2 regions of the Polaribacter sp. AHE13PA genome follow, and region 1 is predicted to be linked to the other one. Evidence: riboswitches for the same ligand, from Rfam matches in the RefSeq annotation. Region 1 holds a riboswitch; the other holds the start of a gene.
The links. Region 1 has a riboswitch for thiamine pyrophosphate ahead of thiS (sulfur carrier protein ThiS). Riboswitches for the same ligand answer to the same signal wherever they lie in the genome.

Region 1 (5,740 bases):
ACAATCCATTCCGTATGCGGTTTTTAAACCATCTGGGTTTGGTCGTTTTGAATTGTATCAAAAACTTTCCGAAGAAAAAAGCCTAACTCCAAAAGAGGAAGAAGAATGGAATAGAGTGGTAGCACGTTTTCATAAAGTATGTAAAGTAGCCATTCAAAAAGATGTTCCTTTATTAATTGATGCAGAAGAAAGCTGGATGCAAAAAGCTGCAGATGAATTAATAGAAGAATTAATGGAGACTTATAATAAAGAAAAAGCCATCGTTTTTAATACATTACAAATGTATAAACACGACAGAATGGATTATCTAAAAACATTACATGCAAAAGCAAAAGAAAAAGGTTTTTATATAGGAATGAAAGTTGTTAGAGGTGCTTATATGGAAAAAGAGCGAGAAAGAGCAGAAGAAAAAGGCTATGCTTCTCCAATATGTGCAGACAAACAAGCTACAGACATTAATTATGATGCTGCTATTAATTACATGATGGAGCAGCCTAAAATGGCTTTGTTTGCAGGTACTCATAATGAAGATAGTTCTTATTTATTAATGGATTTAGCAAAAAAACATAACATTAAAGAAAACGATAAGCGTTTATGGTTTGGGCAATTATTTGGTATGAGTGATCATATTAGCTATAACTTAGCCAACCAAGGTTATAATGTGGCAAAATACTTGCCTTTTGGACCTGTTAGAGACGTTATGCCTTACTTGATAAGAAGAGCAGAAGAAAATACCTCTGTAGCCGGACAAACAAGTAGAGAGTTAAATCTATTAAAAACAGAAAGAAAGAGAAGAAAATTATAATGACAAGCATTGAAGAAATAAAATTATTAATTTATAGAAATAAGTTAAGGCTTGCTCAAGAATTAAAGCAAAGTAAAGAAGCTGTTTTCTTAATTAAAAAAGCTACACATTCTAATTTAACACCTATAGAAAAGGAAAAAATTAAAATACAGTTATTAGATATTTGTAAAGCAATACCTGCTTTGGCTGTGTTTTTACTTCCTGGAGGTGCCTTGCTATTACCGCTTTTAATAAAATTAATTCCAGATATTCTACCATCTGCATTTCAAGACGATTTGCCAAATGATAAAAAACAGGCTTAATTATATTGGGTTTATAATTTTTTTTAGAATTAAAGCTTAAAACTTCTTTTATATTTAAATAATACAATACATTTGTAAAGTAAACTTTAGGAGTAGCTATTAAATTAGTTTGAGAAAAATCCTTAGAACCTGATTTGGTTAATACCAACGTAGGAAAAAGTTGCTTAGATTTAGTTATACAAAAACTACCTCTCTACGGTTTACAGTAAATATTTAAAAAATATGATTACTATAAAAGTAAACCAAGAAAATCATCAATTTTCAGAAACTTTAGCGTTAGCAGAATTAATTCGTTTTTTAGAAATAAAAACGAACGGAATTGCTGTTGCTATAAATGGCAGTGTAGTTAAAAAAAGCGATTGGTCTTTACGGTTACTTCAAAATAGTGATGAAGTTTTAATTATTAAATCCACACAAGGAGGTTAGTAATTAGACTATTAAAAAACAAACTATTTAATTGATCTAACTAAAATTTATGAAGAGCAAAGACACCGCACCAAAGCAAGACGGAATTACAAGACATCCGTTTCCTAATTCTACAAAAGTATATGTAGCAGGAAAAATTCATCCACAGATTAAAGTCGCAATGCGAGAAATTGCATTGAGTGATACGACAGATTCTATGACGAAAAAGAAAACGCCAAACGAACCTGTTACTGTTTATGATACTTCTGGGCCTTATACAGATCCAAACAAAGAAATTAATATTCATGCTGGGATAGAAAGAATCCGTGAACAATGGATTCTAGACAGAAGAAACGTAGAACAATTAGATGGCTTTTCTTCGGAATATTGCAACGAGCGTTTAAACGATAAAAGTTTAGATCACATGCGTTTTGCCTTATTAAAGAAACCTTTAAGAGCAAAAAAAGGACAAAACGTTACGCAATTGCATTATGCAAAACAAGGTATGATTACTCCAGAAATGGAATACATTGCCATTCGAGAAAACCAACGAATCGATGAAATGACAGAGATTAGAAAGCAGCACAAAGGCGAGCACTTTGGCGCTTCTATTCCAGATAAAATTACGGCCGAATTTGTACGAAGCGAAGTTGCAAGAGGGCGTGCTGTAATTCCATCAAATATCAATCATCCAGAAGCAGAACCTATGATTTTAGGTAGAAACTTCTTGGTGAAAATTAACGCAAACATTGGTAATTCTGCTGTAACATCTTCTATAGAAGAAGAAGTAGAAAAAGCAGTTTGGGCGTGTCGTTGGGGCGCAGATAATATTATGGATTTATCAACAGGAGAAAATATTCATGAAACCAGAGAGTGGATTGTTCGTAATTCTCCAGTACCAATTGGTACTGTGCCAATTTACCAAGCTTTAGAAAAAGTAAACGGCGTTGCAGAAGACTTAACGTGGGAAATTTTTAAAGATACTTTAATAGAACAAGCAGAACAAGGTGTAGATTATTTTACCATTCACGCAGGTGTGTTGTTACGTTACGTACCAATGACTGCAAAACGTGTTACAGGTATTGTTTCTCGTGGCGGTTCTATCATGGCAAAATGGTGTTTGGCACATCATAAAGAAAGCTTTTTGTACACACATTTCGAAGATATTTGCGAAATTTTAAAACAATACGATGTTGCTTTTTCTTTAGGAGATGGTTTGCGTCCGGGTTCTGTAGCAGACGCCAATGACGAAGCACAGTTTGCCGAATTAGAGACTTTAGGCGAGTTAACTCAGATTGCTCGTAAGCACGAAGTACAGTGTTTTATAGAAGGTCCAGGTCACGTGCCAATGCACATGATTAAAGAAAATATGGAAAAGCAAATTGAGGTTTGCGATGAAGCTCCTTTTTACACCTTAGGTCCTTTAACAACAGATATTGCACCAGGGTACGATCATATTACATCGGGAATTGGAGCCGCTATGATTGGTTGGTTTGGTTGCGCAATGTTGTGTTACGTAACGCCAAAAGAACATTTAGGTTTACCTAATAAAGAAGACGTTCGTGTGGGGGTTGTTACCTATAAATTGGCGGCACATGCAGCAGATTTGGCAAAAGGACATCCTGGTTCTCAGCATAGAGATAACGCATTAAGTATGGCGCGTTTTGAGTTCCGTTGGCACGATCAGTTCAATTTAGGACTAGATCCAGAACGTGCTTTAGAATACCACGATGAGACGTTACCTGCCGATGGCGCAAAGGTTGCTCATTTCTGTTCTATGTGCGGACCGAAATTCTGTTCTATGAAAATATCGCAAGAAGTGCGTGATTTTGCTGCTGAGAACGACATTGTAGATAATGAAGTAATTGCTAAAGGTTTCGAAGAAAAATCGAAAGAATTTAAAGAAAAAGGATCAGAAGTGTATTTATAATATAATTAGGAAGTTCCCACGCTTAGAAAAAAAGCGTGGTCGGGCTTTCCGTTATATCTTTTGCTGAAAAAGCAAAAGGATGCCACTGCAATCCCTAACTCAACCAACAGATACGTCATTACAAGAAGTTAAAAATTGTCGTCATTACGAGGAGGTACGACGAAGTAATCTTATCTTTTAAAATCAAAACTAAAAACACTATGATAGTTCTTATTGCACCAGAAGAAGATATTCCGAATGAAATTGACATACTAAACCAGTTGTTCGAACATGGTTTGCGTTTTTATCATTTTAGAAAACCAGAAAAAAACTACGAAGAGCACGTTGCGTATTTAAATCAAATAGATAAAGAATACCATAACAGAATTGTAGTGCATTATCATCATGAGTTAATAAATGAATTCAATTTAAAAGGCATCCATTTTCAGGAACAAAAACGGATAGATTATATAGATAATCCGAGTGAGTATTTTAAAACGCTAAACATGTATGGAAAAACAATTAGTTCTTCTTTTCATGAACCAAAAGTTTTAAAAGATTGTTATTTCGAGTTCGATTACCATTTATTAAGTCCGGTTTTTTCATCGATTTCTAAAGAAGGATACGAAGGCAAAGGTTTTGATGTAAATGATATCAACAAAACCATTGTTGGTATGGGCGGAATTAATTCTGAAACCATACAAGAAACTTTACAACTAGGTTTTAAAGGAGTTGGTGTTTTAGGTGGTGTTTGGAATGCAGAAAACCCCGTAGAAAGTTTTAAAAGTATAAAAGAGAAGTTTTACTCGTTAGTTTAATGATGTGTCATTCCGATTGAGGAACGAAAGAAGGAATCTGTTTGTTGTGTATACTAATAATTGTCTGTCAGTTCGAGTGTTTTTATGAAGTGAGAACGAAATAAAAATGTATCGAGAACATATTTAGAAACACTAAGTCATTTTAAAAAACAGTTACTGATTTGCGTTAAGGATTGAACGGTTTGTTTGAGCTCTTTTTTAGGTGTCAGTTCGAGTGAATTTGTGAAGAATGAACAAATTTGTATCGAGAACAAACCTAAAAAAAGCGAGTAGTGAAAGCCTGACCTAAAAGGGAACGCCATTATTTAAAGAAGTAAAAAATAAAATAAGAAGTTTGAAAACTAAAAACTACATACTAACCATTGCAGGTTTAGATCCATCAAGCGGAGCAGGAATCACATCAGATATCAAAACATTTGAGGCGCATGATTTATATGGGTTATCCGTTTGTACGGCAGTTACGGTTCAAAATGATGTGGAATTTACAAACTGTGTTTGGATAGAGAAAGATATTATTTTACAGCAAATAGAAATGCTTTTTAAACGCTTTTCAATTCCTGTCGTAAAAATAGGAATCATCCAATCTTGGGAAATTCTATTAGAAGTGATTCAAACCTTAAAAAAGTTAAATTCGGATATAAAAATAGTCTTAGATCCTATTTTAAAAGCAAGTGCAGGTTTTACATTTCATACTATTCAAGATTTAGACACTTTCGAAAAAGTATTACTGAATTGTTCTTTTATCACACCAAATTACGATGAAATAAAAGCATTGTTTCCAGATAAAAACATTGAAGAAACGATCGAATTTATATCAGAAAAAACAAATATCTACCTAAAAGGCGGACATAGAACCGATAAAAAAGGATGGGATGAGGTCTATTACAGTAAAATAGTAAAACTGAATATTGCGCCAATAACCACAAAACTCATTTTTGAAAAACATGGCAGTGGTTGTGTTTTATCTGCAGCCTTAGCGGCAAATTTATCAAAAGAGATTCCTTTAGAAGACGCTTGTAGAAACACAAAATTGTATACAGAACAGTTTTTAGGCTCTAACGAATCTTTATTAGGAACTCATAATTATCAAAACGAATGATTCATAAATTACACTATATATCGCAAGGTGAAACGCCCGAAGAGCATTTAGAAAACATACAAAAAGCGTGTGTTGCTGGTGCAGATTGGGTACAATTACGTTTAAAAAATAGCGATGCTAAAACTATTTTAGAAACAGCAAAAGAAGCAAGAGAAATAACAACGCGCTTTAAAGCCAAGTTAATTATAAACGATCATTACAAGGTTGCCAAAGAAATAAAAGCAGACGGAGTTCATTTAGGAAAAACAGATGAATGTCCTTCAAAAGTTCGTGTTTTTTTAGGAATGTCTTACATCATTGGAGGAACAGCAAATACATTAGAAGATTGCAGAAACCTACTAGATAAAAAAGTAGATTATATTGGTTTAGGCCCTTATCAGTTTACAAAAACAAAACAGCATT
Region 2 (5,740 bases), 2.0 Mb from region 1:
GTAAGTTCTCTATGGGCTTGTAAATAAACATGTTTCCTGCAACAACTTCCGGAGAAAAAGATAAGTCTGTATTTCCTAAACTTTCTGGTGTATCAATTCCGTTTCTTGTTATAAAAAAGTCTTCGTTTTTATTAGAACTAAATGCAGCATTTGGTTTTATAGAAAACTGATCGCTTAAAGTAATGTCTGCATCAATTTCTAAACCTAGTCTATAACTGTTACCAGAAGTTGCTCTTACTGGCGCACCAACATCATCTAAAGCACCTGTTAAAACCAACTGATTTTTATAATCCATATAATAGATGTTGGTATTTAATTTAACGCTTTCCTTTTTTAAACGCCATCCAAATTCAAAATCATTTAAAGTTTCGTGTGTTGTAACTCCGCCTTCAAAATCATTTCTATTAGGTTCTCTATTTGCTACAGCAAAAGAAGTATATAAGTTATTATCGTCATTAATCTTATAAGTTAATCCAACCTTTGGGTTAAAGAAATTAAAATTAGCATCAACATTAATAGCAGCAATGTCAGAAGTAATTCCTTTTGTTTGGTAACCAACAAAACGTCCTTGTAAATCTGCATAACCAGACAATTTCTCGCTAATATCAAAAGTAGCTTTTGCAAAGATTGAAAAGTCTGTTTTCTTTGCATCAGAAAAATAATAACGATCTCTAATATTTACATTTGGCGCTAAATCTTCTCCCCAGATTACTTCACCAAAATGATCTCCAGTATAATTAGAATACGAAATTCCAGAAATAAAATTAAGTTTATCTGTTTTGTAATTGGTATTAAAGTTTACTACATAAAAATCATTTTCTAACCAACGTCTTACAATTACATCTGTTCCATCAACAATTAAATTTCCATAATCTGCTGCATCTCTTTCTTCTTTAAATTGCTCAAAAAAACCAGCACCTTTTGTGTAGTTTAAACCTAAGGTTGTAGACCAATTTTCATTCAATTTTTCATTCCAATGTAATTGATAATGGTTTTGGTCATAGTCATCTACTTCATTCTCGTACGTATACGGGTTTTGTCTTCTATCTTCCTTTAATTGATCTGCAGTTAAACCTTCCCAAGCTTGGTAAGTAACTTCTTTACCTCCAAAAGTAATTGCTTTTATCAACGTGTTTTCATCCGTATAACTTGCTTGTAAATAGTAAGATTTTAAATCGGCAGAAGCTCTATCTACATAACCATCAGATTTAATGTTAGACAAACGTCCGGCAACTTCAAAGTGCTCATTAATTTTACCAGTACTAAATTTTACAGTATGTTTTCTTGTTCCGTAAGAACCAAAAGAGTTCGATATTTCTGCAGAAGCCTCTTCAGAAACCGCATCTGTCAAAATATTTAAACTTGCACCAAAAGCACCAGAACCATTTGTAGAGGTTCCAACTCCACGTTGTAATTGTAAATTCTCTGTAGAAGAAGCAAAATCACTTAAATTTACCCAAAAAGAACCATGACTTTCGGCATCGTTATAAGGTATTCCGTTTACGGTAACATTAATTCGCTCTCCGTTAGAACCACGAACGCTCATATATGTGTAACCAACACCTGCACCAGCATCACTAGAAGAAACCACAGAAGGCATGTAATTTAGTAAAATAGGAATATCCTGACCTAAATTACGGGTTGCAATTTCCTTTTTAGAAAGGTTAGAAAACGTAACAGGCACATCTGCATTTACACGAACAGCAGAAACCAAAACCTCTTCTAAAACTGTTGAATTTGGTACTAAAGAAAACGCAATTGTATTATTTTGTGATAAAGAAATTTCTTTAGAAACTGTTTTGTAACCCATAAATGAAACCTGAATGGTATAAGCTCCTTTAAGAAGATCTACACTAAACTTTCCATCAAAATCCGTAACGGTTCCTTTCTTAGTTTCTTGTACCAAAATGGTTGCTCCTGGCAAAGAATCATTGTTTTCATCTACTACTTTTCCGTTAAGTGTAAATGTCTGGGCGTTTACAAGAATGCTTGTAAACAAGAATAAAAAAATGTGATTTTTTTCATTTTAAAAAATTTAAAACGAATAAAAAGAGGTAATTATTCTTGTGATTTATGTTGAATAATTAATTATTGAAGCTTATACTTCTGCACCTATAAAAAGCTTTTACACTTTTTTAAAGTACTAGTTTCCTAAACAGCATTACCTGTTCTAGGTTCAATGGGTATGATCTCAGCTTTTTAAAGCACCCCTTTATGAGAACGCTGCAAAATTACCTCAGTTTTTTGACATAGAGAATAACAAAAGCACTTTTTTTAGAAGCTATTTCCTGCTTTTCGCTATATCTTTTTTTTGAAAAAAACAAAAAAAAGGATGCCGCTGCTATCAGGGCTAAGTTTAGTTACCAATTTCAGTATTTTGTAAAAGCAATTACATTTCCTAAAATAAAATTTAAACTCAAAAATGATTTATCTAAAAACGAGTAACTTAGCTGTTAAATATTATTTTAGCTTTTGTAATTTGCTTTATATAATTACGACTGTTAGATTTTAAAATAGATTTTTGATAGATTTAAAACATTCTAAAACTGCAATTCTTATTTTTTCGCTTTCGCAAGAAGCAGAAAATTTACGTAAGCCTTTCCTTCAAAAAAAGGATACGGTTAGCAAACTGAATGCTCTTATTAAAGAAAAAGTTAGTTCTTTAGGTGTAGACTATTTTCATTACACAGAGAAAGATCAAAAAGGAAATAATTTTGGAGAACGTTATGTAAATACCGTTTCAGAAATTTTTAAAAAAGGGTATGATAATGTTATAACGGTTGGTAACGATACTTTAGGTTTAGAAAAAAAGCATCTTCTTGCTGCCATAGAATCAGTAGAAAACAATCAAATACCTGTTGGTCCTTCTTACGATGGTGGTTTCTATCTTTTAGGTTTACGTAAAGACCAATTTAATGCAGCAGATTTTCTTTCGCTTTCTTGGGAATCATCAACATTATATAAAGAGTTAAAAACACTTTTATCAGAAAAAGAAATAGCAACTGTTACACTTCCTTGTTTATACGATTTAGATGAAGAGTTAGATATTTCTAAAAACATTGCTTCTCTTTCTTTTCTAAAAATAGAAGCACTTAAATTATTACAAAACCTACAAGTAGTAATTTTAAAAGTAAGCAAATTCATTCTACAAAAATTTAAAGAAGCTTCTTTAAACCACCTATACAATAAAGGACCACCATTGGTTTGTAATTAATTATAAGTACAATTTTCTGTAAAAACAGGACTTATTATTTTACATACATTTTAACTCAAACTAATGAAGAATTTATTTTTCGGCTTACTTGTGCTATTTACTATTAGCCTAAGCGCCCAAGGAGATCTTGTGGTTTATGCCATAGATTATAATACCAAAGTACCAATTAAAAATATAAGCGTTACGCTTGTTAACGATCAACAAGGTTATGAAGTAAAAAATACCACAAACGAATTAGGTAAAGCTTCTTTTAACTCCATTCCCGTTTTAAATGGTTATCAAGTTATTTTTGATGGAAATAAAACATACGGAACCACTATTTCAGATATGGTAGATGTTCGTTCTAATGAAGAGTCGGTGGTAAAATTGCTATTGTTTCCGGCTTCATTTCAGCAAGAAACGTTAAGCGAAGTTGTAATTACTGCTTTAGGAATTAAAAGAGAAAAACAATCTTTAGTTTCTTCCGTAACCACTATAAAACCTGCTGCTCTTACAGAAGTTACGCTTACGAACGTGGTAAATAGCCTTGCCGGACAAGTTGCTGGTGTAAAAGTAACCAATGGTTCTTCTGGTGTAGGATCTTCTTCTCGTATTGTTATTCGTGGAGAGAACTCTTTAAGTAGCTCTAACCAACCTTTATTTGTTGTTGATGGTGTGCCTATTAGTAATGAGCAAATTACAAGTGATTTAGTAAATGATGGCTCATTACAAGAAGTAGATTATGGTAACGGAGCTTCTGAAATTAGTCCAGATGATATTGCTTCTATCTCTATTTTAAAAGGAGCAGGTTCTGCTGCTTTATATGGTGCAAGAGCCGCTAACGGAGTGGTATTAATCACTACTAAAAGAGGTAAAAAGAAAAAAGGTTTAGGTGTTAGTATTAATAGCTCTTTAACCTTAGAAACTTTATTAACCTTACCAGATTATCAAAATGTATATGGTGGTGGTTCTAATGGTCAATATTCATTTCAAAATGGTGCTGGCGCTGGCGTTAACGATGGTGGTTTAAGTAGTTATGGCCCACGTTTAGATCAAGGTTTTTTAATCAACCAGTTTGATAGTCCATCTGTAGATATTAACGGAAACACGGTTCGTGCTGGAGACGTTATTGCAAGAACACAAGCAGACGGAACTTTAACGCCTATTACACCTACTGCTTGGGTTTCTAACCCTAATAACGTACGTAATTTTTTTAAAACCGGAATTACTAAGCAAAATAATATTGCTATTAGCTCTTCTGGCGATAAAGGAAGTAGTAGGTTTTCGTATAGTAATTTAATAAACGAAGGAATTGTACCTAATACCGATTTAAAAAGAGATGGTATCTCTTTAAGTTTAAACCAAGAAGTACACGAAAAGTTACATGTAAATGCTTTTGTTAATTATATTAATACAAGAAGTGGTAACCGTCCTAATTTAGGATACGGATACGAAAACCCTCTTTATGGCTTTAATTGGACAGGTAGACAAGCAAATATTGATTCTTTTAGAAATTATTGGCAAGCAGGACAAGAAGGTTCTCAACATTTTGATATAAACTACAACTGGTTAACAAACCCTTATTTAACTGTTTTTGAAAACACCAATAGTTTTAATAAAAACAGATTTTTAGGAAACGCCGCTGCCGTTTACAATATTACAGACAAATTAACTGCAACGGTACGTACTGGTTTAGATACATATAATGATAAACGAGCGTTTAGGCGTGCTGTAAGTACCAATGCTAATCTAGAAGGTTCTTACAGAGAAGACAATGTGTTTTTTAAAGAATTAAACACAGATGTATTAATCTCTTATGATGATGTAATTAATGATAATTGGAAATATAATGTAAGTGCAGGTGCTAACCGTTTTGATCAAGAAATTGAATACAGTTATACTTTAGCACCTCAACTAGCTATTCCAGATATTTTTACACTTGCAAACTCCAAAGCTGCTTTGGTTGCAGAAAGTAATACGTTTACTAAAAGAATAAATAGTGTATATGCAACTGGTAATTTAAACTATAAAGATGCTCTTTATTTTGATGTTTCGTATAGAAATGATTGGAGTAGTACTTTACCAGCCAATAACAATTCTTTTGGATATTATTCTGCCGGCGTAAGTGCTGTAATTAGTAAATTAGTGACATTACCAGAAGCAATCTCTTTCTTAAAACTTCGTTTTAGTGGCGCTAGTGTTGGTAATGATACAGATCCTTATCAAAACAACCAGAACTTTTTATTAAATCAAAATTACGGAACCAATTTTCGTGTAACCAATGAGAATGTACTAAAGAACTCAAATTTAAAACCAGAAAGATTAAATGCTCTAGAAACTGGTATTGAAGCTTGGTTTTTAAACAACCGTTTGCAAGTAGATGTTTCTGCTTATCAAAATACTAGTGTAGATCAAATTATATCTAGTCCTATTTCTCAAGCGAGTGGTTTCGGTAATTTTAATATAAACGGAGGTGAAGTTCGTACTAGAGGATTAGAAGTTTTATTGAGTAGTATTCTAATTAAAAAGAAAGATTTTAAATGGGAA

Region 2: it holds a riboswitch for thiamine pyrophosphate, as region 1 does, so the genes downstream of both, H0I28_RS15140 (TonB-dependent receptor) here and thiS (sulfur carrier protein ThiS) in region 1, are expected to answer to the same signal.

The regions. Positions count from the first base shown of each region.
Region 1 is NZ_CP058985.1:1,366,532-1,372,271, reverse strand. It holds gene H0I28_RS05960 (proline dehydrogenase family protein) at 1-805, shown strand, start outside; gene H0I28_RS05955 (LETM1 domain-containing protein) at 805-1,107, shown strand; TPP riboswitch at 1,186-1,280, shown strand; gene thiS (sulfur carrier protein ThiS) at 1,330-1,533, shown strand; gene thiC (phosphomethylpyrimidine synthase ThiC) at 1,583-3,442, shown strand; gene H0I28_RS05940 (thiamine phosphate synthase) at 3,643-4,239, shown strand; gene H0I28_RS05935 (hydroxymethylpyrimidine/phosphomethylpyrimidine kinase) at 4,574-5,338, shown strand; gene thiE (thiamine phosphate synthase) at 5,335-5,740, shown strand, end outside.
Region 2 is NZ_CP058985.1:3,541,665-3,547,404, forward strand. It holds gene H0I28_RS15140 (TonB-dependent receptor) at 1-1,999, opposite strand, end outside; TPP riboswitch at 2,132-2,222, opposite strand; gene H0I28_RS15145 (DUF2064 domain-containing protein) at 2,522-3,214, shown strand; gene H0I28_RS15150 (SusC/RagA family TonB-linked outer membrane protein) at 3,278-5,740, shown strand, end outside.